DNA from 4 places in the Kurthia sp. ISK08 genome. Region 3 is predicted to be linked to each of the others. Evidence: riboswitches for the same ligand, from Rfam matches in the RefSeq annotation. Region 3 holds a riboswitch; each other region holds the start of a gene.

Region 1 (8,265 bases), on a different contig from region 3:
TTGCTGCTAATAAAATAGGTACTGTCGGTGTGATAGTGTGTAGGTCATCTGATAATACGATAATTTCAGCACCATCTTGAATTGCTTCATCTACTTGTTTTGCTAAATTTTTCAATATTTTTTCTAAATCTTCTGTCATTTCAAGAGAGATTGTCGCGATGCGGAATTGATTTTGCTTTTGTAATGCTAGCCATTCTCCTGGTGTTAAAATCGGTGAGTCTAATTGAATGCGACGACTATTATTTTCCGATGGATGTAATAAGTCACCTTCTTTACCAAGCAACGTCATCGTACTTGTTACAATATGTTCTCGAATCGAATCAATTGGCGGATTCGTCACTTGCGCAAATAATTGTTTAAAGTAATGGAATAACGACTGTGGTTTTTCCGATAAAACAGCGAGTGGTGCATCATTCCCCATCGAACCAATCGGATCTTTTCCTTCTTGTAAAACAGGTAACAGATATTTTTTCGTATTTTCATACGTATAGCCATGAATTTTTTGGCGTAATCTTATTTCATTTATTTGCACTTCGTCTTCCAGAGCTGTCAATTTAACAAGGGACTCATCCAACCACTGGCCATATGGTTTTTCTGTCGCCATTTGATGTTTCAGCTCATCATCCGCAATTACGCGACCTTCTTCTAAATCAATTAATAACATCTTCCCTGGACTTAAACGCTCTTTATACAGAACATCTTCTTCTTTTACATCCACTACACCTACTTCAGAAGAAAAGATCATATAGTCATCTTTCGTTACATAATAACGCGCTGGTCGTAAACCATTTCGATCTAAAATCGCTCCAATTTGTTTTCCATCTGTAAAACAAATGGCTGTTGGACCATCCCAAGGTTCCATTAATGTACTGTGATAATTGTAAAAAGCTTTTTTCTCTTTTGAAATATGTGGATTTTCTGTCCAAGGCTCTGGAATCATCATCATCGCTGTTTGTGCTGGTGTACGTCCTGCTAAAACGAAGAACTCAAATGCATTATCTAACATAGAGGAGTCACTACCACTCTCATCAATAATCGGTAAGACTTTTTGTAAATCGTCTCCAAATGCATCTGAAATAAATTGTTGTTCACGCGCTTTCATCCAGTTAACATTTCCTTGTAATGTATTGATTTCACCGTTATGAATCAAGTAACGATTTGGATGTGCTCGTTCCCATGAAGGAAATGTATTCGTACTATAGCGTGAATGGACCATTGAAAAGGCCGAAGTAAAGTGAGGTTGTTGCAAGTCCTTATAAAAAACAGCTACTTCTTCAGGTGCTAATAGACCCTTAAAAACCATTGTTTTACTTGATAGACTCGCACAATAAAATGAGATGTTTTTTGCTTTCGCAAATCGTTCCGTCTGTTTACGAATAAGATATAGTTTACGCTCAAAAGCGAGATTGACTGTTTGTGGGTTTGCTTGAATAAATAATTGTCGAACAACTGGTGCAGTCTTTTTCGCTGTATCACTCAATGTCGACGCATCAACTGGCACTGTTCGGAATCCTAGAACAGTTTGTCCTTCTGCTTCTGCATATTTTTTCATTTGTTCTTCAACTACTTGTTGACCTTTTGCATCGTCTTGCGAAAAGAATAGCATGCCTACACCATACATACCTTCTACCGGTAATTGAAAAGCAGTTATTTCTTGACGAAAGAAATCATGTGGGATTTGTACCATCAGTCCTGAACCATCACCTGTTTTCCCGTCGCTCCCTCTACCCGCACGATGATCTAGACGACATAACATTTCCAATCCTTTTTCAACGATTTCATGTGTTTTTTTTCCTTTTAAATTAACATATAGACCGATACCGCATGCATCATGCTCGTCTCTCGGTGAATATAAACCTTGCTCTTTTGGTAATAAATGAAATGACATATCGATTCCTCCCTTGTATTTTATATTTTAAATTCACAAATTCATATAAACAATATATAATTTATATAGAATCAATCGTTTTTTTAGATGAATAGGGGATGTATAACTATGGAATTAAGACAACTACGCTACTTTGTAGCTGTTGCGGAAAGAGAACACATATCAGAGGCTGCTGAATCTTTACATGTCGCACAGTCAGCAGTCAGTCGACAAATTTCGAATTTAGAAACAGAACTTGGTACAGAATTATTCGAACGTATCGGACGAAATGTTAAACTAACACCAATCGGTAAAATCTTTTTAGAACACGCTCTCATTGCGCTTGAAGCCATCGACTTCGCTGCCAAACAAGTCGAAGAATACTTAGATCCTGAACAAGGAACAATTAAAATCGGCTTCCCAACAAGTCTTGCAAGCTTCTTATTACCAACCGTCATTTCAGCATTTAAAAAAGAGCATCCGAATGTATCTTTTCACTTGCGTCAAGGTTCATATCGCTATCTCATCAATGCGGTGAAAAATCGTGAATTGAATCTTGTTTTTTTAGGACCTGTCCCTAAAAAAGATGAAATCATTGATACAAAAATTCTGTTTACAGAAAAAATATCTGCACTTTTACCTGCTACACACCCACTTGCAACCAAAAAAGAAATTCAACTAGCAGATCTTCGTAACGAACCTTTTGTTTTATTCCCAGATGGCTTTATTCTAAATAAAGTCGTAGTGGACGCTTGTAAGTCGGTTGGGTACACACCAATCGTTAGTTCTGAAGGAGAAGATATGGATGCTCTAAAAGGGCTTGTAGCAGCTGGAATGGGTGTTACATTACTTCCTGAGAGTGCATTTTATGATTCGACACCGAGACGTACGGTGCGCTTGCCATTATCTGAGCCAAGCTTCACACGTAATGTAGGCGTTGTGTTCCCACATAACCGTGAATTAGCACCATCTGAAAAAATCTTTTTAGAATTCGTGAGCACCTTCTTCTCACGTCTTACACAATTCATCTAGTTGTATGAATACCCGAACCTCACATCATCTATACACACCTTAGAAAATGGGATATTAACCGAATGTAAAATAAAAGCTCGGAAAGCTGTGTCATTACACATGCTACTCCGAGCTTTTTCATGTAAAAAAATAAAGAGCATCGCCTAAACTGGCAATACCCTTTAGTTCATTATTGGTTCACAGGAACAACTGAACCTTTCCACTCTTTGTTGATGTAGTCTTGGATTTCTTTTGAGTGTAAAACTTTCATTAATTCTTTGATTTCTTCTTTATCTTTGTCACCTTTACGAACTGCTACTACATTTACATATGGTGAGTTTGAATCTTCAATTGCGATTGCATCTTTTGTAGGAACTAAACCTGCATCAATTGCATAGTTTGAGTTGATAATCACAGCATCACCTTCGTTATTTTTGTACATTTGTACTAATAATTCTGGTGCTGTTTTTGTATCGATTTTTAAGTTTTTAGGGTTTTTATCAATATCTTTTAATTGTGCTGTTGATTTTTTAACGCCGTCTTTTAACGTGATTAAGCCTTTTGCTTCAAGTAATGTTAAAATACGACCTTGGTCTGCTACAGAGTTTGATACTAGAATTGTCGCGCCTTTAGGAAGGTCTTCTAATTTTTTATACTTTTGAGAGTAGATACCGATTGGCTCGATGTGTACGCCACCAGCACTTTCAAAATCATAACCATTTGATTTGATTTGATCTTCTAAATACGGAATGTGCTGGAAGAAGTTCGCATCTAAATCTTTTGAATCTAAATCTTTATTCGGTAAGATGTAATCTTGGTATGGTTCGATTTCTAATTTGATGCCTTCTTTTTCAAGAATTGGTTCTGCTTGTTCAAGAATTTTAGCGTGTGGTACGTTTGAAGCACCGATTTTAATTACTTTTTCATCGCCGTCTCCTGATTTTTCTGAAGAACCACATGCTGCTAAACTAAGTGCTAGTGCTGCTGTTAAAAGACCTGCTACTAATTTTTTTGATGTTTTCATGATTCATTTCCCCTTTTCTTTGCTTTATCGTTTATCAATTTTTGCTGTAATCAAATCTCCAATGAATTGAATGATGAATACAACAACTAATACCAATACTGTTGCGACGAATGTTACGTCGTTTTGACTACGTTGGAAACCATCTTGGAAGGCTAGGTAACCTAGACCACCCGCACCAATGATGCCCGCCATCGCTGTATAACCTACTAAAGCAACTGCCGTCACTGTAATCCCTGAAATTAACGCTGGTAAAGACTCTGGAATGAGTACTTTCCAAATGATTGTTCCTGTTGTTGCTCCCATTGAACGAGCTGCTTCAATCACACCACGATCAATCTCTTTTAATGCAATCAATACCATACGTGCATAGAATGGTGCAGCACCGATAATAAGTGCTGGTAATGCTGCATTTGCACCACGCATTGTTCCCATTAAGAAAATTGTAAATGGAATTAATAAGATAACTAAAATAACGAACGGAATCGAACGGAAAATATTCACGATTGCTCCTGTTAAAAAGTTCACAACCTTATTCGCCCATAATTGGTGCGGTGCTGTTAAGAATAAAATAATCCCTAGCACTAGACCTAAAATAAATGTAATAATTGTTGAAACACCTGTCATATAAAGTGTTTCTAGCGTGGCTTGCCACATTCCTTCCCAATCAACATTTGGGAATAATCCTGTTGCCTCATTATTCATGTGACATCACCTCCGACTTAATTCCTTCAGCAGTTAAATAAGCCACTGCCTTTTCAACTTCTTCATCTGTTCCAGCAAGTTGTACGATTAACGTACCGTATGGACCACTTTTTGTCGGAGATATATTGCCATGTACAATATTTACATCGACATTAAACTGACGAATGAGTTGTGTCATAATCGGTTGCTCTGTTTTTGAGCCGACAAAGAATAATTTAATTAACTTGCCATGTTGGTATTGTTCTTTAATTTGTTCAATCGACTCTTGTTGCCCTACTGTATTCGTTACTTGTTGAACGAATCGTTGTGTAACAGGTGCCTGTGGTGCGTCGAATACTTGAAGAACATCGCCTTCTTCTACGACTTTCCCTTGCTCCATTACGGCTACACGATGACAGATTTTACGAATAACGTGCATCTCATGTGTAATTAAAATAATCGTAATACCGAGTTTTTCATTTACACTGCGTAATAAGTCTAAAATTGAATCCGTTGTTTCAGGGTCTAATGCTGATGTAGCTTCATCACAGAGTAATACTTCTGGGTCATTTGCAAGTGCACGCGCAATCCCTACACGTTGTTTTTGACCACCTGATAATTGTGATGGATAAGCCTTTTCGCGTCCTGTTAACCCAACAAGTTCAATTAATTCAGCTACTTTCTTCTTTTTCGCAGCTGAATCAATACCTGCAATTTCTAAAGGAAAAGCGATATTCTCTTCTACTGTTCTTGACCAAAGTAGATTGAAATGTTGGAATACCATACTAATTTTATGACGTGCTGCACGAAGTTTAGCACCTTTAATTTTTGAAATATCTTCACCATTTACAATTACAGAACCACTTGTTGGTTTCTCTAAGCCATTAAATAAACGAATCATCGTACTCTTACCAGCACCACTGTAACCGATAATACCGAAGATTTCACCATCTTGGATAGTTAAGTTTACTTGATCGACAGCTGTGAGGGGACCATTTGAAGTTTTATATTGTTTTGTCACATTGCTGAGTTGAATCAAATTGTTTCCCACCTTTTTCGAACTTTATTCATAAAAAAACCCCTTCTGTCAGACAACAGAAGGGTTTAAACATCATAAAATATGCTAAACCGTTCTCTCATCTCTCAAAGACCATACAGTCCTTGCGTGAATTGGCACCTTTTCACATAATGTGATGGTTGCCGGGCTTCATAGGGCACTTCCCTCCACCTCTCTTTATAAGAGCAACGAATTAAGTTCATTTAGTTATTGTAGATACTTTATCACTTCTAAATTGAAAGGTCAATACTTCTTTAAAATTTTTTCAAATAAATGTGGTACTGACTGAAAGGCATAAATTTTCTCTACTAACTCGCCATTTTGCGTAATAAGAAGGCAAGGTACACTTTCAATTTCAAAGTCATACGCTAATTGCTCCATATAATTTAAGTTGGCTTTTCCCATTGAAACATGTTCGATTGCTTGCTCCGTTACATCCATCATTCTTGATGCAACTTGGCAAGTCCCACACATTGGTGTATAGAGGTAAAAAGCTGTTTTTTCTTGGGACTTCACTTGTTCTTCCCATTGTTCACGTGTCCATTCTTGCATTATTGTCATCCTTTATCTAATAAGTAACCTGACTTAATCTTAAATTTAGCTCCTTGTAACACTTTTGCTAAATGATAACGCGGCGTGCGTTCAACACCACCGTAACGCGGTAATGTATAAAGATGATGTGTATTGGGATATTCTTGTTGTACAAGCTTACGAAGTTTCTCGCCCATATCATCTGCATCGAAAAATGCATAAAAATCACAACTCTCATAAGGTTGTAATAGTTCATCTAAACGATGAGGACTTACAGTTCCGTTTGTACAGACAATCTCAACAGGTTCATTCAAAATAGGCTTTAACTGTAAACAATCTTGTCTACCTTCTACAATGAGGACTTTCTCAATAATCTTCATACACACCATCCCATCTGATTCCTTATTCTTTTTTCTGTTCTTTCTTACTTTATTTATACCATATTTTCGGTATATTTTTGTAGGAATAGTGCTTATAAAAAAAGTGCATAGAAAAAACTTTACATACTTTACAAAAAATAAAAAAAAGAAGACAACTGAAATCAGTGTCTTCTAATCAAATCGGCATGAAAACGCGCACCTACATGAAAGGGGTGCTATTAACCTGCGACTACTTCTTCATATTGTTCAGCAGTTAATAAAGCTTCTAGTTGTGCAGCGTCAGAAGGTTTTACGACAACCATCCAAGCTTTTTCGTAAGGTGATTCGTTTACTAGCTCTGGGCTATCTTCTAACTCCTCATTTACTTCTACTACTTCACCTGAAAGTGGTGCATATAGCTCAGAAACTGTTTTTACAGACTCAACGCTACCGAATGGTTGATCGATTGTTAATTCATCGCCTACAGATGGTAGTTCAACGAATACGATGTCACCTAGTTCAGATTGTGCAAATTCTGTAATACCGATACGTACTGTACCGTCTTCTTGTAAAACCCACTCATGCTCTTTTGAATAACGTAAATTAGTTGGAATGCTCATTTTTTTACCCCTCCATGAAATATGTAATGTTAATTTCATCTATAGTGTTACATATTTTTTCTGCAAATACAAGTCATTTTAGTTATTTTTTCCAATTTTCAATAAATTTATTTTCATTGAAGCCGACTGTGACACGCTCTCCATCGTACGTAATTGGGCGTTTAATCAACATGCCATCGCTTGCTAATAACTCTAATTGTTCGGATTCTGACATTTCTGCCAAACGATCTTTTAATCCTAACTCCCGATATTTCATACCCGATGTATTAAAGAATTTTTTAAGCGGTAAACCACTTTTTTCTTGCATCTCTTTTATTTCTTCAGCTGTTGGTGTTTCTGTCACAAGATCTTTTGTATCAAATGCAACGCCTTCTGCCTTTAACCAAGCAATTGCTTTTTTACAAGTTGTACATTTTGGATAATGATACACAGTGATTGTCACGATCATTCACTCCATTCTTATTGAATATCCTTATTGTATAAATCTATTAGAAAAGGTGCAACCTATTTCATCACAGATTCATCTATAAATTCCATACTAGATGTACAATTACCAATTGTAAAGGACAAGCTATGTTTATCATTGAGTTTCTACCTATATAATATAGAAGAAATACAATTGATTAAAACGCTTTTTACTGCAAGACAACTAATTGTGAACATTCTGAATGATTTTGTCACTACGTACAACTCTTTCTTTTCTATTTTAATCTTCGAAGCAACAAAAAAGAACCACATCATACTATGCGATTCTCTTTCTAGTTAATTACTTATTTTTTAATAAATTCATCAAATGTTTCTGTTTGTTTGTTTAACAATTCTGCACGATTTTGAATAGAGTCATAATCACTCACTACTTCGCCAATAAATGCTTGATTCAAATCTACTGTCTTTGAAATGGTATCTCCGGCCTTTTCAATCACTTCGATTTGTTTGGTTACATCTTTAATCATCGTACGAATATCCACAATTGATTTATCGACACTTTGCGACAATTTTCGCACTTCCGTCGCCACAACATTAAATCCAAACCCATATTCCCCAGCACGTGCTGCTTCAATCCCAGCATTTAATGCGAGTAAATTTGTTTGTTTCGCAATATGCTGAATCACTTT
Region 2 (8,265 bases), 140 kb from region 3:
TTAAACATAAGCTACAGAGTATACTGAGCCATTTTTTCATACATAACGCTCCCTTTCATAAATTTCTTTAACTTACAATGTCTAAGAATGTATTCCCCTATTCATATTTACAGAAAACATTCAAATTACTATAATCCAACATTTTTTGGTGATATACTTCATTTAAGGTTAATTTTGTGCGATTTTTAAGATATAATATATTTTTCCTAGTTATTTAGTTTTAATATATATATGGCTATATTTTTCTTAATCTAAAAAGAAAAGACTTCATTCCTAATAATTCTGAATGAAGTCTTTTTATTTTATTCAATAATTGGACAGTGCATCGCTTCTTTGGCTTCTGTCCAATGAACGGAATAGCCTTTTCCTTTTGCACAAAATACTGAATTTGAACTGTACTCAGGGTCAGCATCTTTTTGATACGCCATTTGCTCTATTACTTCCTCTGCATTATGACACACATCATAACCATCAACACGGAGTTGCAGACTACCTCGACCATTCGTTGAAGCAGCAAACTGAATTGGATAGTCACGCATCGTTGCGACTGGCGCAAGCCCTGTCATATACACCTGTTCACCCATAAATTGTGGTTCATCTACTTGTGCATGACGATTCGTTACATCTGTGACAATGCGTCCAAATAGTTCATGATGCACCTTCAATGAAAATGAATAATACGGTTCAAGTAATTGATTTTCAGCTTGTTCTAATCCTTGACGCAAGGCACGTAATGTCGCTTCTCTAAAATCACCACCTTCTGTATGTTTCGGATGCGAACGTCCTGTTAAAATCGTTACACGTAAATCAGTGATTTCAGAGCCTGTTAAAATACCACGATGCTTTTTTTCAATGAGTGATTGCTGAATCATATTTTGCAGTCCGATTGCTAAATCATTCGGGTGGCACTTGCTCATTACTTCAATTCCAGCTCCACGTTCATTTGGTTCGATTTGTAAATGCACTTCTGCATAATGCTTTAACGGTTCAAAATGGCCGTATCCTCGTACCGTCTGTTGAATCGTCTCTTTATAGATAATTGTCGGTTCTGTAAATGCAATTTGCTCGCTAAAGCGTTCTTCAAAAATTTGCTGTAGCACTTCTAATTGAATCTCACCCATAATATGAAGTGTTATTTTCTGTATTTCTTCTTGCCACGTCACACTAAGTGCTGGATCTTCTGCTTCTAACAAACGACAATATGCTAGTAACTCTTTTGGATGTAAGGCGCCTTCATAAACAATTTGTGTACGCATCGTTGGACGCAAATCTATTTCATAAGAAGGCGTAAATTCACCTACTCCCATACCAACTTTTGCTTCTTTCAAACCAATTATCGCTACCGTATCACCTGCTTCCGCTCGCTGTAATTCCTCAAATTTTTTACCGTGATATTTACGAATTTGTGTGATTTTAAACCAATTCCCACCACAGCGTACATCGTCTCTTACTTTCAACGAACCTTGATGAATTTTTATAAAAGCCATACGTTGATTTTGTTCAATGTGACGAATTTTATAAATCATTCCTTGTAACTCTCCCGATTTATGCTGTGGCTGGAGCAATGTATCTAGCACTTCTAATGCAAAATCGATGCCTTCATCTTTTAATGCTGAGCCATATAAAATCGGTGAAAGTTCTTGTACCATAAAAGCTTTTGAAAGCCTTTTTTGCCATTCGCTTTCGGATAAACTTTCTTCTAAATAGTCTTCTAAATATTGCTCATCTCGTCCTGCAAATTCTTCTATTCCTGTTGCCCAGTCATGAAATGGTAGTGCATATTCCATTAATTCTTGTTGAATTTCTTCTGTCACTGTTGCTGCATTGGCACTAATTAAATCCATTTTATTAACGAAAAACAGTGTAGGAATACGATATTTTCTTAGTAAACGATAAACTGTTTCTGTATGTCCCTGTACACCGTCTGTTCCGTTTAATAGAAGAATTGCCCCATCCAGTGCCATAATCGAACGCTCCATCTCTGCCGCGAAGTCGACATGTCCTGGTGTGTCAATCACCGTATAATCATTTTCTCGATATGTAAATGTTGCCTGTTCCGCAAAAACGGTAATGCCACGCTGTTGTTCAATCTCATGCAAATCTAAATGTGCATTTTGATGATCGACACGCCCAATGGTGCGAATACTTTTCGTATGAAAAAGTAATTGCTCTGAAAAGGTGGTCTTCCCTGCATCTACATGTGCTAAAATACCAATTGTTTTCTTCATTGTCTTTCCTCATTTCTTATCAAAGCGTCTCTACTATGAATTATATCATGTCCAATAATAAAACCATCTTCTTTCGAATATACACGAAAAAAGATGGTTTGCTGTTTATTCCCATTCATACGGTGTTTCTTGGTACACATAGTAATTCAACCAATTGGAGAATAATAGATGCGTGTGTGAACGCCAACGATTCAACGGTTTTTTCGTTGGGTCGTCGTTCGGGAAATAGTGTTTTGGTACTTGCGGTTCGATGCCCTTTGCAACATCACGATCATATTCTTGCTTTAATGTATCTGCATCATATTCTAAATGACCTGTAATCATAATTTGTTTTTCATCACGCGATACGATAATAAATGCCCCTGCTTCGTCTGATTCAGACACGAGTTCTAAATCAGGATGGTTTAAAATAGCCTCTCTTGAAACAGAGGTATTACGTGAATGTGGTGCTGTATATACATCATTAAATCCGCGAATTAACTTAACGGTACTATCATGCACGATGTGATCGAACACACCCGAACATTTTGAAGGTAATGTATATTTTCCAATACCATAATGATAGTAGAGTGCCGCTTGTGCGCCCCAACAAATATTCAAAACAGACGTGACATTTGTTTTCGTCCATTCCATAATCTCGACCATCTCATCCCAAAAATCAACTTCATGGAATTCAAATAATTCAATTGGCGCTCCTGTAATAATCATACCGTCAAATTTACGGTGTTTTACATGTTCAAACGTCGTATAAAATGACTCTAAATGATTTTTACTAACATTTTTTGATTCATGTGTCGCCGTATTTAAAAACGTAACATTTACTTGAAGTGGTGTATTTCCTAAAAGACGAAGTAATTGTAACTCGGTCTTTTCTTTTTCAGGCATTAAGTTAAAAATTAAAATATTTAACGGACGAATGTTCTGGCTTGTCGAACGCACTTCGTCCATAATGAAAATCTTTTCCTCTTTTAAAATTTCAGTTGCTGGTAGCCCACTTGGTATATTGATTGGCATGATGAAACTCCCCCTTTAAATATAAAAAAACCTCACTCTTTGATAAGAATGAGGCTACACATATGTATCCGACTCTTATCTATCAGAAGCATAATGGAGCTTCCGTAGGAATTAGCACCTTTCTGTTTTAAACAGAGGTTGCTGAAGCGTCATCGGGCCATTCCCTCGGCTTCTCTTGATAAGACAATATTGAATTATTAACTATCATAGCAGAACCATACTTTAATAGCAAACATTTCTGATAATTCAATAAAATCTCTCTTTTAAAAACGTAAATAGTGTTTTTAGCCAAATACAATATGGTAAAATAAAGAAGAAATAAGCGAATTAAAGGAGTGACACAACATGATGACGATGCATCGTTCAACATTAATGAATCAATTTCCGAAAGCCATTTTCGGTAGTTTAAAAGCTGCTGCAAAAAAGAAAGCGGCAACAGGCACAAAAATTATTGATTTAAGTTTGGGAAGTCCTGACTTACCACCTGCTCAAATTGTGCGAGAAGAATTAGCAAAACAAGCTGAAAAGGCTGATAGTTATGGCTATACGCTCGGTGGAACGGAGCGATTTCATGAAGCAGTTGCCAACTATTATCAACGTCGTAGTGGCGTGGAATTAGATCCACAAACAGAGATCATTCAAACGATGGGTTCTCAGGAAGGACTTGTGCACTTACCGCTCGCATTTTGTGATCCAGGAGACATTGTACTCACAACGGACCCTGCCTATGTAGCTTATGCAGCAGGCATTCATCTCGCAAAATGTGAAGCGTATGCGATGCCATTAACAGCTGAACATCAGTTTTTACCTGATTTTGATGCCATTCCAGAAGATATTTGTGCACGTGCGAAAATGCTCATTTTAAATCTTCCAGGGAATCCCGTTCCAGCAATGCCTTCTGTCGCATTCTTTGAAAAGGCGATTGCTTTTGCGAAAAAACATAACTTAATCGTCATTCACGATGCCGCCTACTCAGAATTCTATTTTGAAGGTACAAAGCCGCTTAGCTTTTTAGAAGTACCAGGTGCAAAAGAAGTGGGTGTCGAGATTAATTCACTTTCTAAGAGCTTTAGTCTTGCAGGCGCTCGTATTGCGTATATCGTTGGAAACGCTTCCGTCATTGAAACATTGGGCGAACTCAAATCACACCTTGATTATGGTACATTCCGTCCAATTCAAGATGCGGCATGTGTTGCACTCGACAATGCGGAATCAATTACAGATGAATTGCGTACCATTTTTTCGACAAGACATCGTGTACTATCAGAAGGTCTTGAAGCAATCGGCTGGGAACTCGCACCATCAGCTGGTGGTATGTTCGTTTATGCGAAGTATCCGCAACAACAAATGGATGACAAAGAATTTGTCTATCATGTCATTGAACAAACAGGCGTTGTCCTTGTACCCGGTTCAATCTTCGGTGCATCGGGCAGAAACCATGTACGCATCGCACTCGTTCAAGATGAAAAACTATTACAAGAAGCTGTTTCAAGACTCGCAACTTTATAAACAGAAAAAGTCTGAATCCCATCATCAATAAGGATTCAGACTTTTTATTATTCAAGCGGTGTTTCAGGTTCTGGTTGTAACAGGTCAACAGGTGCTTTTTTACGTTGTGTAAAGTAATACATAAGCATGACTGCCGCTACAATGACTGCTGTAAAGAGAATTTGAGAGCGCATACTTGGAATAAAGAACATCGCTACAGCAAGTCCTCCTACCATAATCATCGTGCCAATCGTTAAATACGGGGATAACCACATGCGTAATACAAGTTCATGTTCTGTCCCCTCTTTAATCGCACGACGACGCATAACAAGTTGAGAAGCTGCAATGATGAAATACATAATTAATGTAATCGCTGAACATGAATTGACTAAGAACATGAAGACTGCTTCTGGTGATACATAATTCATAATTACGGCAATATACGAGAAGAATGTACTCGCTAAAATGGCATAAACAGGTGCGCCGCGCTTATTCAACTTTAAGAAAATTTTCGGTGCTTGTCCTTCTTCTGCTAAAGCAAAAGACATACGAGATGTTGCATACAGTGCTGAATTCAGACAAGATAATACAGCAGTTAAAACGACAAAGTTCATAATTTGCGCTGCTGCTGGAATACCGACATAGTCGAGTACTGCAACGTAAGGACTTGTTAAAATACTCGATGAATCCCATGGAAGCAATGTCACAACGACGGTAATCGAACCGACGAAGAAGATCAGTACACGCCAGATGATTGAATTCGTCGCTTTTTGTACGGCATTCACCGGTTCAGCAGATTCTCCTGCTGCAATCGCCACAATTTCAGTACCCATGAATGAGAAGATGACAATGACAACACCCATCATGACTGCGCCAAAACCATTCGGTAAGAACCCACCCTGCCCTACTAAGTTCGTAAAGCCAACTGATGAAAAGCCTGGTACGATGCCAAAAATAATAAATGCACCGATTGCTAAGAATGCAATAATACTAACTACTTTAATTAATGAGAACCAGTACTCGAATTCACCAAAAGCCTTAACCGATACTAAATTTGTAACAGTTAATGTTAAAGTTAAGATTAAACTTAATAACCAAAGCGGAATCCCATCATACCAATATTGAATGATGGCGGCTGCTGCAGTTGCTTCTAGCGCGATTGCAATTACCCAGAAGAACCAATAAAGCCAACCAACTAAAAATCCTGCCCATTTTCCAAGCGCCTGACTTGCATAAATCGCAAATGAGCCACTCGATGGGTTTTTAGCTGCCATCTCCCCTAACATACGCATCACGAGGACAACAATGGTACCAGCAATCACATACGATAAGATGGCGCCGGGTCCAGCTAAGTGAATAACTGAACCACTCCCCATAAAGAGTCCCGCACCAATAACACCAGCGATGGCAATCATCGTCATATGTCTCTTTTTTAACCCCTTTTGTAACGATTGACCTTCATTCATCTACAACACCCCTTTATGCTTTGCTATTTATCCCAAATGGCTTTCACAACGGTATCGACAATCGTTTGTAAATCTTCATCACTTGTATTAAGTGGTGGTGATAATGTCAGGACATTATTATATCCTGCAACAGTTGCACCGTTCTTTCCAATGATGACGCCTTGTTGTTTACACGCTGCGATGATGTCATTCACAACCTGAACGGCTACAGGTTGTTTTGTCTCTTTATTTTCTACTAACTCAATACCAATTAATAAACCTTTTCCACGTACACTGCCAACAAGTGCATGATTTTCAAGCTGTTCTTGAAGTGTTTGTAAGATTTCTGCTCCCTTAATAGCTGAGCGTTCAAATAGCTGTTCTTGCTCCATTAGCTCAATGTTTTTAAGCGCTGCTGCACAACTCGCTGTTGCACCGCCAAATGTATTGACATGTCGTAAATAGTCATACATCTCACTACCATTGAATGCTTCATAGATTTCTCGCTTCACAGCAGTTGCAGATAGCGGTAAGTAACCACTTGTAATCCCTTTTGCCATTGTTACAATATCTGGTTTTACACCGTAATGCTGATGACCGAATGGCTTTCCTGTACGTCCAAAACCACAAATTACTTCATCAACAATGAGTAGTGCATCATGTTTTTCACATACTTCTTTTATACCGCGCATGTACTGTTCATTCGGTACAATGACTCCGCCACCTGTAATAATTGGCTCCATAATCATAGCTGCAATCGTCTGACCCATCTCCCATGTCATGACATGATCGACTGCTTGAACAGAAGGAAGTGCAGTCGGTTCAGATGCTTTTTCTGGTTGACGGTACTCATCAGGCGGTGCAACATGTAAAAAACCCGGCGCAAGCGGTTCGTATTTGTATTTGCGTTCTGCTTGACCTGTTGCTGCTAAAGAGCCCATCGAATTTCCATGATATGCACGATAGCGCGACACAATTTTATACTTAGATGCTTTTCCTTGTTGCGCATAATATTGGCGTGCAATTTTGAAAGCCACTTCATTTGCTTCCGAACCACTATTTGAGAAGAATACTACATAGCCACCACCTAATAATTCATTTACTTTCTCTGCGAGTTGAATCGCTGGTGGATGTGATTGCGATAATGGCGCATAAGCATTTTTCACCATTTGATCGTAAGCAGCTTTTGCGATTTCTTCACGACCATAACCAACATTTACACACCATAATCCCGCCATCGCATCGATGTATTCATGACCATCTGAGTCTTGAATACGTGCACCATGTGCTTTTTCTACAATCATTGTTGCTTGCGGATTATACGGTTTCATCCCATGCCAAAGATATTGCTCATCTACTGCTTTTGCGTTCATTTCTGTTTGTGTTTTAGACACATCAACCACTCCTTCTCATTCATGTTGTCTTTCTTACTTGTATTATCTGACATGAAAGGAAGAAATGTATGTTACATAATGTAAAACAATTAACAGAATATTTTTACATAAGTTAGCTTATTCATGAATTTTCGAAGATTTTTCTATGAATTCTTTTGCGTATAGCATCATCTCAAGCATCATACGATGATGCGGTTCACTCGAATCCATTCCAATTAATTCTTCTATTTTTTTCAAACGATGATATAATGTTTGACGCACAATATATAATTTTTGAGCTGTTTCCTGTTTGGAGCAATTCGTTGCTAAATAAGTGCGCAATGTTGGGATTAATTCTGATGAATGTTTTTCATCATAGGCAATTAATGGTCCGAGATATTGCGTCATCATCTGCTTTACATCCATTGTTTGTTGTAAATTTAATATCATATGCCCCAATAACACATCTTCATAAAAACAATCTGTCGTTTGCAGTACTTTTCGAATATACATCGTCGTTCTGGCAGTTTCATATGCAGTCGGTACATCTTCCACTGATTCAACTGTTTTACCTGTCGCAATACGTGTAACAGTATCCGTTTTAAAAACCTTTTTGATTTTTAAAACCGCTTCTCGCAAACGCGACATCATCGAAGCTTCATCGCGCTGATTGAAAATAATCATATAATAATGATCTTGATGATTCGTTGTACAAAT
Region 3 (8,265 bases):
GATCATATCCAATTAGCTGCTCCGAAAAATAGTGAAGCTGCTTATAGACATTTCTTTCATGACATCTTAGGTATGCCTGAAATAGAAAAACCAGACAATCTAAAAAAACGCGGCGGCGTATGGTTCAAGTGCGGACAGCATGAAGTACATATCGGTATTCAAGAACCCTTTACCCCCGCAACGAAAGCACATCCAGCCTTTATCGTGAAAGACTTAGCTCTACTCAAAGAAACATTACACGCACACAACATCGAGACAATTGAAGATGAACCACTTGAAAACGCGATTCGCTTTTATGTGAATGACCCTTGCGGAAATCGCCTAGAGTTTTTAGAGCGTATTTAGTGTGAGGAATAAAAAAAAGCCCCTATGATTTCTCGAAATCATAGGGGTTATTCATTTGTATCTCTATATTTTTTCAGGATATACCTTCTCAAAACGGTCACAAACCGTCAACATATCTTCTGTAAATACTAAACCATACTGAGGTAATGTACGACCAAAGAAAGCAATATGTGCCTTCTTCCACTCATCATAAGTCCCCTCTCCTTCAGCTAATGCAAAATCTACAGGTACTTCGTTAAATGGATAAATATCAATAGCGTATGATTTAATAATTGCAACTGGCTGATTTTGACTATCTAATACAATTTGATGATCGCCCACTTTCGGAAGTGGATCTCCTTCAATTTCATATAGTGGATAGCTCGAACAAGTTGCTGTTTTCGTTCCATTCACAACTAAACTTGCAAGCCAGTCTGCTTTTTCTCCGAACTGAAAAGCTTCCGTATAACGAACACCCTCTAGCCCCTCTAACTCACAATAACGCTGCCAAAAAGATTCAATTTGATTCATTTTTGTAACCCCTTTATTAAAATTTAACTAAAAATAGCTCAAGTTCACTAAAGAAACATGAGCCTAATGATTAGTATACACAAAAAAACCACACACAACCCTCAGTCGTGTGTGGTTCATTCATATAGATCCTATTAGTCTTGAATCGCTGCTTCAAGTGCAACAACCATCATGTCTTTGAACGTTGTTTGGCGTTCTTCTGATGATGTTGCTTCACCTGTGATTAGGTGGTCAGAGATTGTTAGGATTGATAATGCTTGTACGTCGTATTTTGCTGCTAGTGTGTAAAGTGCTGCTGTTTCCATCTCAACTGCTAGTACACCGTAGTCTGCTAGTAGTTCGTTTGGATTTTTGTCGCCGTAGAATAGGTCCGCTGTGTATACGTTACCTACGCGTAGGTTTAAGCCTGCTTCTTTACCTGCGTTGTATGCTTTTAATAATAAATCGAAGTCTGCGATTGGTGCGAAGTCTAAGCCACCGAATTGGATTTCGTTCATTTTTGAGTCTGTTGTAGCACCTTGTGCGATGACAACGTCACGTACTTTTACGTCGCGTTTTAATGCGCCTGCTGTACCTACACGAATTAATTTTTTACAGCCATAATCTTTCATTAATTCTGTTGCGTAGATTGAGATAGATGGAACGCCCATGCCTGTTCCTTGTACAGATACACGTCTACCTTTGTATGTACCTGTGTAACCGAACATGTTACGTACGTCATTATATTGTTTTACGTCCTCTAAAAATGTCTCTGCGATAAATTTAGCGCGTAGTGGATCTCCTGGTAATAATACGATTTCTGCGATTTCGCCTTGTGCAGCGTTAATGTGAATGCTCATGTTTTTCCCTCACCATTCCTGTATATTTTTGAAAACAAATGCTCTTTTTAACTCGCTTGGAAGTCTTCATTCTATGCTATTGTAACTTAATGTCTGACATCTGACAATCTAAAAACTTATTTTTCACGCTCTACGTATAATACCCAAAAATCATCGAACGTAATCGCTGTCATATCAGGGTCTGCGGCTTCCTCAATGTAACGTGAAAGTTCATCAAAGTCCTCCGATTGTTTTGGAAAGGTATGATCTAAAAACATCGCTTCTGCAAATCGTGCAAAAACATCATTTTTACCTCCTCCTCTGTAAGTTAATGCAAATTGATAGAAACTATGTCGCATATATATTCTCCTTAACTAGTAAATTAGAATTGGTTTTTTGAAATTTTTGTATGGCTTTTTTACTTCTGTTTCCGTAATATATAGAATAGATAGAAAATTTCAAATTACGTAAAGTAGGTGACACGATGGTTATGACAAAAAAGAAAGTACCCACTTCTAAAAAAGCTACGAAACGAAGTAAGAAAAGTTCTAAAAACAATGCCACTCCCCCAAAATTTTTAAAATCATTCAAGGTTCTTAAATTAATTCGTGGGCGTGTAGTACTTGTTTTCGCAGTCCTCACCATTATTTTAGCAGCGATGCTTATTGTATCTTACAATAATACAGAACGCTTGAAAGATGAACTCAAAACACTGACGGGTAAAAATGTAGATCAGCAAATGCGCGTCAATTTACTCGCTGGTGAAATTGCACAACTATCCAACTTAGAACAGAGCTTTATTATAACAGGTAGCGATGTATATCTTGGACAATATGAAGAACAAAAAGAGACAATTGACAAAACACTTCAAGATCTACATAAAGCCTTTAATAAAAAAGGTGATGCGCGTGACCGAATTGATTCGATTGACCAATTTTATAATAACTATTTAACCTATTCTAAACGCGTCATTGATGTTCGTAAAGAGAGTGGTTTAGATGCGGCACAACGAATTGTTCAGATTGGAACAGGTGCTAAAGCTATGTCTTATGTAGATATCCACATAGACATGATGAATAAGGTATTAGCTAAAAATACGGATGCACAAATTAAAAAAGTAGAAAAAAGCACGGAAGTTTCGATGATTATTTTCTTCGTTTTAACATTATTGTCGATCATTCTCGTATTTATGTCAGGTACAGCGATCTTCCGTACAATTAAAGTGAATACGCACAAAATTAATCGTTCACTATTGGATATGGCAAGTGCAGGTGGTGACTTAACAAAACGTCTTGAAATTAAAAATGACGATGAATTTGGTCAAATCTCTGCTAGTACAAACACATTAATTGAGTCGATTGCGAATTTAGTGCGAAAAGTCAGTGCTTTAACAGAGAATGTATCTGCAAGTGGCCAACAACTGACTGCTTCTGCACAGGAAAACGCGACAACAATTCAACAGATTGCGAACTCAACTGCGGAAATCGCAGAGAGCAGCGAACAGACGATTCGTTCAATGGAGCAATCATCTAACAAAATGTCACATCTAGAAGAAACAACACTGCAACTGAATGATGATGCACAGGATTTACGTCAAACTTCAGCGACAATGCGTGAAGCAGCAAAAGAAGGACAAAATAAAATCCAACAGTCTGCAAAATCGATGATGGAGATTGAAGAAGTTATTGCGAATACGAACCAAACTGTCACAGGTCTTGGTGAAAGTTCTGAGGAAATCACATCGATTATCGGAACGATTACGAGTATTGCTGAACAGACGAACTTACTTGCCTTAAATGCGGCGATTGAAGCGGCACGTGCAGGTGAACATGGTAAAGGTTTTGCGGTTGTAGCAGATGAAGTCCGAAAGCTTGCAGAACAATCACAACGCGCTGCAAGTGAAGTAGCAACGATTGTCCACACGATTCAAGACGAGATTTCGGTCATGGTCAAGCAAAATGAGGCTGGCGTGTCGAAAGTCATTCAAGGGGTCGAAATTACGAATGAAACGATTCAAACATTCGATGCCATTACACGCGAGACAGAGAAAACGATTCGTATTATTGAAAACATGGTAACGCGAATCGCTGAGACGAAGAATGTCAGTCAAGATGTTATGCAGTCGTTCATCGCAGTAAACTCGATGGCAGAACATACAGCACATCAAGCGGATCAATCGGCAGCGGCGGCTGAACAAGGCTCTGCATCTATTCAAGAAATTTATGCATCTTCTGAAGAATTGTCACGTCAAGCAGATTCATTACGTGATTTAGTTCAACAATTTAAAATTTAATCTGACCAAAGACTAGGCTAGCTAAGTATTTACTTTGCTTCTGTCCTAGTCTTTGTTTTTTATTTCCATATCAAATGCCCTATTTTTCATAAAATAACATTTTTCTCGCAACATAAACGGATATTCCCTATTCTTTTATGATAAAAAGTGCTAGTATAAGCAATCGAGGAGTGATTCAAAATGAAATTAACAAAATACGTATTAGCATTTGGGATGTTAACAGGTGCTACTCTACCTTATACTTTACCTGCTACGGAAGCTTTTGCTGCCACAAAAAAAGAAGGTGTTGTGTCAAAAGACGTAATCGTACGTGCGGCATCTACACCAAAATCAAAAAATCTTGGTACATTAACAAAAGGAACAAATGTTACGATTTATAAAGAAACAACATATTGGTACCAAGTGAAGTTCAATAATAAATTGGCTTATATTTCAAAAGATTACGTGAAGTTGAATACAAAGAAAAAACCAACAACAACGAAGAAACCGACAACAACTAAAAAACCAACAACTGACACACTTGTATCAAAAGTTCCTTCAAAAAAAGCTGCAAATGCGACAATTAAATCGAATGTATATTACTATAAAACAGCTTCAACAAAAGGAAAATCACTTGGTATTTTGAAAAAAGGTACGAAAATTCATGTGAATTCTACAAGTAAATTTGGTTGGGTTGAGTTCGACTTCAACGGTCAAAAAAATTACGTCTACAAAGACTTTGTAACAATGACAAAAAAATAATCAAATGGGAATCGTAGTTTAGACTACGGTTCTTTTTTTATCTTCTCTAAATTCTGAATAATTATTTAATTTAGCTTGAAATTTCGCTGTTTGCATGGTAAGATTCCATTAATTGACTAATAATCGATTAATTAAATAGGTTTTCTTATCGAGAGAGATGGAGGGACATGGCCCGATGAAATCTCAGCAACCCCCTCTTTAAAGGGACAGGTGCTAAATCCAGTAAGACGCAGTTCTTGAAGATAAGAAGAATCACTCTTACATAGAGTTTTCTTCTTACTATTAGAAGAAAACTTTTTTTATTACACAAAAAAGGATGAGGACAATGACAAAAATCGAAACACTTTTAACTCAGGTGGGAACACATTCAGATGAAAAAACAGGTGCAATCAACGCCCCAATCTACCTTTCAACTGCTTACCGCCATGCAGGTCTTGGAGAATCAACAGGCTTTGATTACACGCGTACAAAAAATCCAACGCGATCGGTATTAGAGGAGGAATTTGCACGTTTAGAAGGCGGAGATGCTTGTTTCGCCTGTAGTAGCGGTATGGCTGCAATTCATTTAATCCTCTCGCTATTTAAAACAGGTGATGCAGTGATTTACCCGGAGGATTTATATGGTGGCACATACCGACTGGCAACACAATATGAAGCACAATATGGTATTCAAGCAATCTTTAACGACTTTTCATCTCTTGAAGAGGTGGAACAACTTGTTATTGAACATCCTGTTAAGGCGATTTTCTTAGAAACGCCGACGAATCCTTTAATGCAGGAAATTTCTATCGAAGAATGTGTGAAAATTGCGAAAAAATATGGCATTTTATTGATTGTCGACAATACATTTTTAACACCGTACTATCAACGCCCAATTGAGTTAGGTGCAGATATTGTTATGCATAGTGGCACAAAATATATTGGTGGACATAATGATGTATTAGCAGGACTGGTTGTGTCAAAAGGTACTGAACTAAGTGAACGTCTTTTCTTACAACATAATGCGATTGGTATGACACTCTCACCTTTTGATAGCTGGTTACTACTTCGCGGTTTAAAAACACTACACCTTCGTATGAAACAACATACAGCAAACGCTCAGGCGATTGTGGCATTTTTAGAGAAGTCGCCACATATACGTGACGTTTTATATGCTGGACGCGGTGGCATGGTATCCTTCCGTCTACAATCTGGAAAACAGATTGATCCATTCTTACGTAATTTAAAACTGATTGCTTTCGCTGAAAGTTTAGGCGGTGTGGAATCATTTATTACGTACCCAACAACGCAAACACATGCAGACATTCCGGAAGAAATTCGTAATGCGCGTGGCGTAGATGATTCACTTCTTCGTTTCTCAGTTGGCATTGAGGAAGCAGAAGATTTAATTGCGGATTTACAAAACGTATTTAACGTATTAGAAAGCGAGGCTGTTGTACATGACTAAAGAGCAAATTGAAACAATATTAATTACAGGTGCTACAAAACATGATTACGAAGCAAAATCGGGAGCTGTTAATGTACCGATTTACGCTTCTTCTACCTTCGACCAAGAGCATTTCGATGCTTTTGGCCCATATGATTATAGTCGTTCTGGTAACCCAACGCGCGATGCACTTGAGCGAACAATTGCACAGCTTGAAAATGGTTCACGTGGCTTTGCTTTTGCATCAGGAATCGGTGCCATTTCAGCAGCTTTACTTACATTAAATGCTGGTGACCATATTGTTGTAACGAACGAAGTATATGGTGGTACTTATCGCTTTGTAACAACGCTTTTACCGAAGTACGGGATTACGCATACCTTCGCTGACTTTACAGATTTAGAAGCGATTGAAGCAGCGATTCAGCCGAATACAGTTGTACTCTATGCTGAAACACCTGCAAATCCACTGCTTGGGATTACGGATTTAGAAGGTGTCGTTAAAATTGCGAAGAAGCGCCAATTAAAAACATTCGTTGATAACACATTTATGACACCTCTTTATCAAAAACCACTCGACTTAGGAGCAGACGTTGTACTGCATAGTGCGACAAAGTTTTTAGGTGGTCATAGTGAAGTCATTGCAGGGCTCGCTGTCACAAAAGACGAAGAACTCGGTCAAGCGATTTATGCGATTCAAAACGGGATGGGCGGTATTCTTGGACCACATGACTGCTTCTCTGTCATTCAAGGAATTAAATCATTACATGCACGACTTGAGATGTCGTCACGTAATGCACAAAAAATCGCAGAATTTTTACAACAACATGAAGATGTAGTCGATGTTTACTATCCAGGATTACCGACACATCCTGGTTATGACATTCATAAGCGTCAAAGTACTTCTGGAGGTGCCGTTCTATCATTTAAACTACCAACTCGTGACTTCACAAAAGTATTTGTAGAAAGCATGCAAATCCCAATCTTCGCTGTTAGTTTAGGTGGTGTCGAGTCGATTCTCTCGTATCCTGTTACGATGAGTCACGCCGCCATTCCACAAGAAGAACGTGAAAAACGTGGTATTACAGATGGTTTACTTCGTCTATCTGTTGGACTTGAACATGTTGACGATTTAATTGCAGATATTTCACAAGCACTTGAAAAAGCAAAAGTAACTGTATAAATAGAAAAAGAGGACTTCAGCGTGAGCTGAGGTCCTCTTCATTATTTTATTTATTAAATAGTACTAGATATCTACCGTAACCTTCTTTTTCTAAATCATCCACTGGAATAAAGCGAAGTGCCGCTGAATTGATACAGTAGCGTAGGCCGCCTAATTCTTTCGGACCGTCTGGGAAGACATGTCCTAAATGTGAATCTGCTTCCTTACTACGCACTTCTGTACGAACACTAAGTAAGCGACGATCTTCTAATTCTGTCAATTCTGTTTCATCAATTGGTTTGGCAAAAGCAGGCCAACCACAACCTGAATTGTACTTATCTGTTGAAGAAAATAATGGTTCACCCGATACGATATCCACGTAGATTCCCTCTTCAAAATGATTATCATATTCATTTTGATAAGGTGGCTCTGTTCCTTCTTCTTGTGTCACGTGATATTGTAATGGTGTTAATTCTTTTAAACGTTCTTCTTTATTTTTCATGTTGAGTCCCCCAATGTTTCTCTTGAAAAGCAGCGCGTCCTGAACCGACATGATAGCGTTCATAATGCTCTGGATTTTTACGATAATAATATTGATGGTATTCTTCTGCTAAATAGAATTTTTTCGCTGGTAAAATCGGTGTGACAATCTCATGTCCGAACTTCCCAGAGGCTTGTAACTTTGCTTTTGACTTCTCTGCAATGCGTTTTTGTTCTTCTGTTGTATAGAAGATAGCTGTTCGATAAGATGAGCCACGATCATAGAATTGCCCGCCTTCATCCGTTGGGTCGATTAATGTCCAAAATGTTTCCACTAATTTCTCATAGGGATACACTGTTGGGTCATATTCAATCTCCACCACTTCATAATGACCTGTTAAATCGAGGCATACCTCTTCGTATGTTGGATTTTCTGTATGTCCTCCAGAATAACCTGATAGGACTCGAATAATCCCTTCTTCTTTATCAAAAG
Region 4 (8,265 bases), 350 kb from region 3:
AAAGAGCGTAAGGGGAATTACTATGTAGAATATCAAACAGCCATGAATACAAAGTTTCAGGATCATATTTTATTTGAAAAAAAATTACGTAATGCCATTCGTAATCAAGACTTCTTACTTTACTACCAACCAAAGTACCATGTACATACAAAAAAGATTGTAGATGTAGAAGCATTGATTAGATGGTATGATGAAGATTTTGGTTGGGTTTCTCCCGAATTATTTATTCATTTCGCTGAGCAATTAGGACTTTCAACAGCAATTGATGAATTTGTAATTGAGACAGCTTGTAGACAGGCTGTATTATGGCAAAAGACCTTGCCAGAACCAATAAAAATCGCCATTAATATTTCGCCATTACACTTAAAAGAGAAAAAATTCGTCGATACATTAGAGTATATTCTAAAGAAAAATAACTGTAATCCTACATTAATCGAAATTGAAATTACGGAAAATTCTTTAATGCATAGTAGCGACATTTTAACAAAAACATTTAGTGAATTAAAAAAACTTGGGGTAACAATTGCGCTAGATGATTTTGGAAAGGGCTATTCTTCATTAAGTTATTTAAAAACATTTCCGATTGATACATTGAAGATTGATCGTGACTTTATACGTGGTATCCATGAAAATACGAATGAGGAAAATATGATTCGTGCCATTATAGGATTAGCCAAAATCTTTAATATGAAGGTGGTAGCTGAAGGTATTGAAACGGTTATGGAACAAAGCATTATTGAAAAATCAAATTGTGATTATCTACAAGGTTATTTATTCTCAAAACCACTTCCAGCCAAAGAAATTGAAGCACTACTTATTTAATAAAAAAGCAATTCATCCTTTTAGTAGCGATGAATTGCTTTTTATGTTTATGAAGAAGTCTTTCTTGGTATGTATGAAAAAAAGGAGGTTCGATACATATTTGGTTTCTCAGTATCTTTAACACAGCAACCCTCTCTATCTAAAATTCAAAAAATGCAAAAAGTGGGTTTTCAACTGATTTATACATCGCTTGTAGTTCCATCAGATACGCTCCCTGTAGCAATGACACATCTTCAACAACTTGCACGTTTTTCAAAACAACATGACTTACAACTCGTTGTACAGATAATAAAACAAACAAAATCATTGTTACCGGAACTGGCGAAGTTATCGATTCAAGCACTTATCGTAGATGAAAGTTTTTCAAAAGATGAAGTGAAAGAACTCGCTTTGAATTATCGGATTATTTTAAATGCGAGTACGCTAAATATAGATTGTTTTCAAAATTTTAAAGGTTTGAATATAGAAGCTTGGCATGATCGATATGAACAACCATTTACGGGATTAGATGATACATTCTTTCAACAACAGAATCAGTTGATACAGCGTGAAAATATCCCTCTAGGCGCGTTTCTAATGAGCGACATCTCTACAACCTTAAACAATGCGCCAACGCTCGAAAAACATCGTACAAGCTCTGTATTCGCGCATGCAATCGAGTTAATACAACAAGGGATTCAAACGATTATCATTAGTGATGATGATGTATCAGAAGAAGCAACTAGACAGTTTACAGATTGGATTCATTCGAATTATATCACGCTGTACATGACTTCTTATGTATTGCATAACCCGATTCATCAATTCACCTTTCATACACGTCCTGATCTTCCAAGAGACGTTATTCGTTTACAAGAGAGTCGCTCTTATTTTTCCGAAAATGTTCTGTTTGGTAGATCTAGAGGGAGAAAAGTGGGAGATATTACGATGAATATGCTAGGTATGGGTTCGTATGCTGGGGAAGTACATCTAGTTAAAGTAGATTTACCAAAGAATGAGCATATCTTTACAATCGGAAAAATTCGAAAAGAGGACCAGCCTTTATTGTCAATTTGCCCATGTAATCAGAAAATTAAGCTAGAAGAAATGAATACGCCTATAAGAAAAGGAATCTCTTTTACGTAAGAGTTTCTTTTTTCACATTAGAGTAAAATTAATTTCATTACACAAGGACATACTTTGTCCTATATAATAGGATTATGTATACATATTACTGGAGATTTACATTTACTGATTTATGCAGAAAAGTTAAAAATCATGTAAAACGAGCAGTTTTGTAAGGGGGACTTTTGAGATGTCAAATAACTTAATTTTTCAAATACAATTTAAATTATCTACACTATCCGAAGCAGAACAAGCTGTTGCGCACTATGTAATAGCTCATTCACAAGAAGTCATTTATTTATCAACGCAAGAATTAGCAAAACGAGCAGGAGTAAGTAATGCGACGATTACACGATTTTGTAAATCAGTTGGGGCAAAAGGGTTTCCTGATTTAAAAATTATGTTATCTGCAGAAAATTCACATGGGAATCAAGTACAACAAGAGATTAAAGCGACCGATTCACTTAAGCAAATTAAACACCAATTGAATCTTCGTATGACTGCAGCGCTAAATGAAACAGAACAATTAATGGATGATCATATCATTGAATCTTGTACGAAGTTATTAAAGAATGCTGATGAACTTGTCGTCTATGGCGTAGGTTCTTCTAATCTTATCGCACAAGATATAGCTCAAAAATTTATTCGACTTGGAAAATCCGTACTTCACACAGAGGATGCACATTTGATTGCGACAGCACTAACTGCTAAGCCGAAGAAAAAGGTAGGAATTTTCATTTCGAATTCAGGAGAAAGAAAAGAAACAAATACATTGGCTACAGTGTGTAATGAATTAGGCATTCCACTAATTAGTATTGTATCCAACCCTTCAAGTCGTTTAGCTTCCAAATCGACGGTTGTTTTAGTCCATAGTCAAATAGAAGGTATCGATATTATTCGTACTGCTGCGATTACATCAATTATTGCTCAACAGTATATTGTAAATTTATTGTATTATCATTATTTTATCGATAATTATGAAACACATGCGGATATGTTACATCAAACTAAGCAAATTATACATCATCACTTTGATTAAATCAGATGTGAAAAGAATTGCAGTTTTGTAATTCTTTTTATATTAATAAATAATTATATTATGTAAATTGTTTGAATGAAAATAAAGAAAAGTCGCACCATTGGACGACTTTTTCTTTGTTTTATTTTATTCATAAGTTACTTTATAATCTTCTGGCGCAATCCACTTCACTTTTCGTTCAAACAAACGAATGAATAAAAGGTTTAACACAATCGGTAAAATAATGAACAGTGTAGCTGCTAAAAACATACTCGTCGTACTCCATTGTTCAATGGATAAATATTTAAGGGGACCAACGAAGCCAGCTAATCCAAAACCAGCAGAATAGGGATCACCTGTAATATTGAAAACACCCGCTAACGCACCAAGAATGGCTGCTGTTAGTATAGTCGGTGAAGCAATTTTAGGTTTCATAAAGAAGTTACGCATTTGAATTTTGGCAGATGCAACGTGTGCTAATGCTGTACCAAAATTATTAGCACGATAAGAAGCAATCGCCATACCTACACCGGATGCACAGACACCTAGATTAGCTGCTCCAGCACTTACACCACTTAACATAATAACTGTAGCTACACCAATTGTTGAAATAGGTGAGATGATTAAAATAGAGAAAATCATCGCAATTAACATGCCCATTAAAACAGGTTGAAGATTTGTTAATGTCGCAATACCAAGTCCGACAACATCTGCTCCAGACTTTACATAAGGTAAGATAAATAAACCGATTAGACCTGGAATAAACAATGATAGAGCAGGCATTAGTAATAATGTATAATCTTTTAATTTATTCCCTAAAAATTGCACAAATACAACGGCTAAACCAGCTGTAATTCCGATGTTAATGACAACACCAATACCAGCAATCGTCATACCTGTTTCGCTAAATGTGATGACACCTGAACCTACCATTGTTGCTAGTCCAACACTCGTCATTTGAATCGGTGTGAGTTTAAATTGGATCCCGATCATGACACCAATAACGACCGGTAGTAAACTCATCGCAATTAATGTGACATTTAAAATGGTTTGTAAAAACGGTGCAATCGTAGGGAAGTGTTGAATCATCAGTTTCAGAATCTCCCCCACCAACGCATTAGGAATTAAACAAACGACAATACCTAAGCTCATTCCTGTTAGTAACTTATTAAAAAAATCTTTCATACGCTCAAACCCTTTCGAAGCAAACTGTTCTTTTAAAGTAAATTTAGTTTATATTGTCTATATATTTCAGTCAATACTGAAATATCAGAAAATTCTATATTTATAGAATGGAATAGATATTTAAGTCTTTTAAGAGAGATTTTGGTATGAAAAAAAGAAAAGTATTTTTGTAATATATAAATAAAATAAATTTATTATGTAAACTAAAAGGCTATACAGTCCATTTGTGTCAATTTTTCAATCAATAATAAGGGATATGATGCACGTCTTTTACAAAGACCTAAAATCATTAAGAGATTGCAAGTTTTTTTATTTACAATAATGATTTTGGGGTATATAAAATTAGTGTTTATACATGGATTGAACTATAAAAGTAGGTGATAATATGACATATCAATTTGAGGGGATTTATAATTTTCATGATTTAGGTGGACTAAAAAGTTCGGATGGTCGTAACGTGAAAAAGGGGCTTCTATTTCAAAGTGGCGATATTAGTAACGCAACGGTTCAAGATATTTATTACTTAAAAGAAGTATTAGGCATCAAAACCATTATTGATTATCGTAATGAGTATGAACAAAATGAAAAACCTTCTTTAAAAATCCAAGGAGTTCATACAATTCATTCACATGTATCCATGCCTACACTCACGCTTACAGAACTTTTACAAGATTATGAAGCGAGTACCCATTATTTTGAAGCACAAAATCGTATGCGTATTTATCGTGAACATCTTGCAAAAAATAATTCATACCGGCCTTTAATTGAAGTAATCCGACTGAAACAAGTTCCTTTACTTCAACATTGTATGTTAGGTAGAGATCGTACAGGAATAGGTGTATTTCTGCTCTATCTACTATTGGATGTACCATTGAAAACAATTGTCCAAACTTTTTTGGAGCGCCAGAAGAATGCTATCGAACAAATGCCTGAATGGTTAAAAGTAATGATTCGAAATCTACAGGGCCAAAAATTAGAAACGGATATGAATTATGTAAATGGTGACTTCCTATTAGTTGCATATGATGAAATTTTAAATGAATTTGATACAATTGAAAATTTCTTTTTAAAACAGTTTCAAATAGACAAAACAGAGAGAAAAGCAATTCAAGATTTTTATTTAGAATAATGGAGGCGTTTAAATGTTTTTACCATTCGAAGGAATCCCTAATTTTCGTGATTTAGGTGGTGTAACGACGATTGAAGGTAAACATGTGAAAAAAGGATTACTTTATCGTTGTGGAGAATTAAGTAAGAGTACACCGAAAGATTTGCAACAACTGCAAGCGCTTCATATTCGAACAATCATTGATTACCGAGATGAAAGTGAGATTGAAGCTCATCCGACACCAAGGATACAAGGTGTACATGACGTCCATGCGCCTGCTAGTCGATCGCAATTTAATCTTGCTTCGATTGAAGATTTAGCGAGCAGTGATTTATTGAAGCAATTGAATATGGATTTATTTAAAGAGTTTTATGCCAGTTTAGCATTTGAAAATCCTGCATATCAAACACTCGTCTCTATTTTAAAAGCATATGAGGGACCGATGATTCAACACTGTACAGCAGGAAAAGACCGCACAGGAATTGGCTCAATGATTACGTACTTGATACTTGGTGTTCCTTATACGACGATTGTCCAAGACTTTTTAGAAACTAATCAATATATGGAGAAACATCCACCATATTGGCAAAAACCTCTTGAATTAGCTGTAAAGGATCCAGAAATTTTGCAGATATTAGTAGGAGTCAATCAAACATTGCTCGACCATGTACATGATGAGATTTTAAGAAAATACGGTACGATTGAGATGTATTTAAAAGAAGAATATCATATTGATGAACAAACGAGAAAAGAGATTCAAGATTTCTATTTAGAGTAGCATAAGGGGGATTTTGAGATGAAGTGGCAAACAAGTGTAACGGAATTATTAGGAATTGAAAAACCAATTATTCAAGGAGGTCTCGCCTATCTTGGTTATGCAGATTTAGCAGCAGCAGTTTCGAATGCTGGAGGACTGGGCCAAGTGACAGCACTCAGTTTAGATTCTCCAGAAGATTTACGAAAAGAAATTCATAAAACACGCACATTAACAGATCGTCCTTTTGGTGTGAACTTTGCGATTGGACGACACCGTGAACATTACGAACCTTTTGTACAAGTAGCAATAGAAGAAGGTATTCAGATCATTTCGATTACAGGAGGAAATCCAAGTCCTGTATTAGAAATGGTGAAAGACACCGATATGAAGAAGCTTGTACTCGTTTCTTCTGTTAAATTGGCTTTAAAAGCAGAAGAAAAAGGGGCAGATATTGTTGTCGTTGTTGGACAAGAAGGCGGTGGTCACCTCGGTTTAAATGATTTAGGGACACATGTACTCGTTCCGCGCGTTGTCGATGCTGTCAACATCCCTGTAATCGCTTCAGGAGGCATTGCAGATGGTCGAGGTATCTTATCTGCTTTTGCACTAGGAGCAGACGGAGTTGAGATTGGGACACGTTTTATTGCGACAGAAGAATGTGTAGATGCAGCACCACTGTACAAACAAGCATTGATTGAACATGATGAAATGGATACGGTCGTTATTAAACGTTCCATTGGTGGTCCAGCGCGTGTGCTACACACACCATTCACAGATGAAATTTTAGAAATTGAACAAAAGACGCCTACATACGAGGCATTAAAAGATTATATTAGCGGCGCAGCAAATCGTCGTTATATTTATGAAGAGCAGCAAGATGGCTTTGGTTATGCGGGTCAAAGTATCGGCTTCATTCATTCCATTCCAACTGTGGCAGCTTTATTTGAGCAATTTGAACAGCAAATTGAAGAAGCAAGAACGCAATTAAATCTAAAAATAAAATAATATTCAGAAAACAGTTGCAATTCCAATTTGCTTACTGTAATATGAAGTTAACAAAAAAATCGTATCTCTTATCAAGAGAAGGCGAGGGACTGGCCCGTTGACCCTTCAGCAACAGACAATGTTAAATTGAACTGTGCTAAATCCTGTAGCGTAAGCTAAAAGATAAGAAGAGTTCCTTTGACTATTCAAAACCTCTTCTTATCAGGAGAGGTTTTTTTTTAGATTAAAAAGGAGTGATGTTATGAGCGAATCGGTTTTACAGCAAGATGTTTTACAAGCATTACAAACATTGAAAAAGCAGAAATGGGTGGACTTGACACATACCTTTAATAGCCAGTCACCTCACTTCCATGCATTCAATCCAGCAAAATTCGATACACTTTTTACACATGATGATGGCTTTTTTGCACAACAATTTTCTTTTGCAGGTCAGTATGGAACACATCTTGATGCACCGATACACTTTGTACGAGATACACGCTATATCGAGGAACTTCATCTTCAGGAGTTAGTACTGCCACTTATTGTTGTAGATATTACAGCTCAAGTACAAAAGAATCCAGGTCACACGGTAACGATTGAAGACATCCTCTCATTTGAGGATCAAAATGGCATCATTGAAGCCGACTCATTTGTCGCATTACGCACAGACTGGTCGAAGCGCTGGCCCGACCATGATATCTTTAATAATATTGATGAAGCAGGCGTGGCTCATGTGCCAGGTTGGTCTGTCGAAGTATTATCTTTTTTATTCAAAGAACGAGGCATTAAAGCGATTGGTCATGAAACATTTGATACAGATTCGAGTGAAGAATATCGAAAACATGGCTCATTAGCCGCAGAGTATTTCGTTTTAGAACAAGATACGTATCAAGTCGAACTTTTAACGAATTTAGATCAACTTCCGGCAAAAGGGGCAGTTATCTTTAATATCGTGGCTAAACCTGAAAAAGCATCTGGTTTTCCCGTACGCTCATTTGCGATTACACCGAATCAATAAAGGCTCATTTGTCTTAAACTATACAGACTCATTTGTCGTGGAAACACCTTGTCATCTCAAGGTGTTTTTTGTTTCAAAAATAATATTATTATGTAAACCAAATATTTTCGTTGAATTTTCAGAAAATGAGTTGACATCTTTTTTCATCTGTTATATATTAAGTACAACAAATAAAACTGTTATATAACAAAAGGAGAGATGTTCAATGGAACACTTTATGGAAGGTTATCAAATATATTGTCAGGCTTGCGAAAATTATGGGTTGG

Evidence for each region. A riboswitch is a leader RNA that binds a small molecule or an ion and turns the genes downstream of it on or off. The one in region 3 is predicted to bind S-adenosylmethionine.
Region 1: linked by a shared signal. The riboswitch ahead of ACKVQX_RS09045 (methionine ABC transporter ATP-binding protein) and the one ahead of ACKVQX_RS06715 (methionine biosynthesis PLP-dependent protein) in region 3 are both predicted to bind S-adenosylmethionine.
Region 2: linked by a shared signal. The riboswitch ahead of metA (homoserine O-succinyltransferase) and the one ahead of ACKVQX_RS06715 (methionine biosynthesis PLP-dependent protein) in region 3 are both predicted to bind S-adenosylmethionine.
Region 4: linked by a shared signal. The riboswitch ahead of ACKVQX_RS08525 (cyclase family protein) and the one ahead of ACKVQX_RS06715 (methionine biosynthesis PLP-dependent protein) in region 3 are both predicted to bind S-adenosylmethionine.

What each region holds. Positions count from the first base shown of each region.
Region 1 covers NZ_JBJXHL010000004.1:60,839-69,103, forward strand. The annotation lists gene gltB (glutamate synthase large subunit) at 1-1,888, opposite strand, end outside; gene ACKVQX_RS09030 (LysR family transcriptional regulator) at 1,997-2,899, shown strand; gene ACKVQX_RS09035 (MetQ/NlpA family ABC transporter substrate-binding protein) at 3,069-3,902, opposite strand; gene ACKVQX_RS09040 (methionine ABC transporter permease) at 3,927-4,604, opposite strand; gene ACKVQX_RS09045 (methionine ABC transporter ATP-binding protein) at 4,597-5,622, opposite strand; SAM riboswitch class I at 5,717-5,826, opposite strand; gene ACKVQX_RS09050 (thioredoxin family protein) at 5,884-6,192, opposite strand; gene ACKVQX_RS09055 (toprim domain-containing protein) at 6,198-6,551, opposite strand; gene gcvH (glycine cleavage system protein GcvH) at 6,770-7,150, opposite strand; gene ACKVQX_RS09065 (arsenate reductase family protein) at 7,233-7,592, opposite strand; gene ACKVQX_RS09070 (methyl-accepting chemotaxis protein) at 7,921-8,265, opposite strand, start outside.
Region 2 covers NZ_JBJXHL010000003.1:163,225-171,489, reverse strand. The annotation lists gene ACKVQX_RS07435 (Cna B-type domain-containing protein) at 1-40, opposite strand, end outside; gene ACKVQX_RS07430 (GTP-binding protein) at 303-2,228, opposite strand; gene metA (homoserine O-succinyltransferase) at 2,334-3,242, opposite strand; SAM riboswitch class I at 3,315-3,427, opposite strand; gene ACKVQX_RS07420 (aminotransferase class I/II-fold pyridoxal phosphate-dependent enzyme) at 3,591-4,751, shown strand; gene ACKVQX_RS07415 (amino acid permease) at 4,799-6,196, opposite strand; gene ACKVQX_RS07410 (aspartate aminotransferase family protein) at 6,220-7,569, opposite strand; gene ACKVQX_RS07405 (PucR family transcriptional regulator) at 7,687-8,265, opposite strand, start outside.
Region 3 covers NZ_JBJXHL010000003.1:23,171-31,435, reverse strand. The annotation lists gene ACKVQX_RS06745 (VOC family protein) at 1-345, shown strand, start outside; gene ACKVQX_RS06740 (ASCH domain-containing protein) at 409-855, opposite strand; gene deoD (purine-nucleoside phosphorylase) at 990-1,694, opposite strand; gene ACKVQX_RS06730 (YozE family protein) at 1,811-2,032, opposite strand; gene ACKVQX_RS06725 (methyl-accepting chemotaxis protein) at 2,158-3,966, shown strand; gene ACKVQX_RS06720 (SH3 domain-containing protein) at 4,147-4,707, shown strand; SAM riboswitch class I at 4,850-4,956, shown strand; gene ACKVQX_RS06715 (methionine biosynthesis PLP-dependent protein) at 5,033-6,154, shown strand; gene ACKVQX_RS06710 (PLP-dependent transferase) at 6,147-7,313, shown strand; gene msrB (peptide-methionine (R)-S-oxide reductase MsrB) at 7,360-7,794, opposite strand; gene msrA (peptide-methionine (S)-S-oxide reductase MsrA) at 7,784-8,265, opposite strand, start outside.
Region 4 covers NZ_JBJXHL010000003.1:375,624-383,888, reverse strand. The annotation lists gene ACKVQX_RS08560 (EAL domain-containing protein) at 1-822, shown strand, start outside; gene ACKVQX_RS08555 (MupG family TIM beta-alpha barrel fold protein) at 892-1,947, shown strand; gene ACKVQX_RS08550 (MurR/RpiR family transcriptional regulator) at 2,117-2,965, shown strand; gene ACKVQX_RS08545 (PTS transporter subunit IIC) at 3,092-4,129, opposite strand; gene ACKVQX_RS08540 (tyrosine-protein phosphatase) at 4,515-5,258, shown strand; gene ACKVQX_RS08535 (tyrosine-protein phosphatase) at 5,272-6,015, shown strand; gene ACKVQX_RS08530 (NAD(P)H-dependent flavin oxidoreductase) at 6,034-6,999, shown strand; SAM riboswitch class I at 7,065-7,168, shown strand; gene ACKVQX_RS08525 (cyclase family protein) at 7,241-7,999, shown strand; gene ACKVQX_RS08520 (transcriptional regulator) at 8,205-8,265, shown strand, end outside.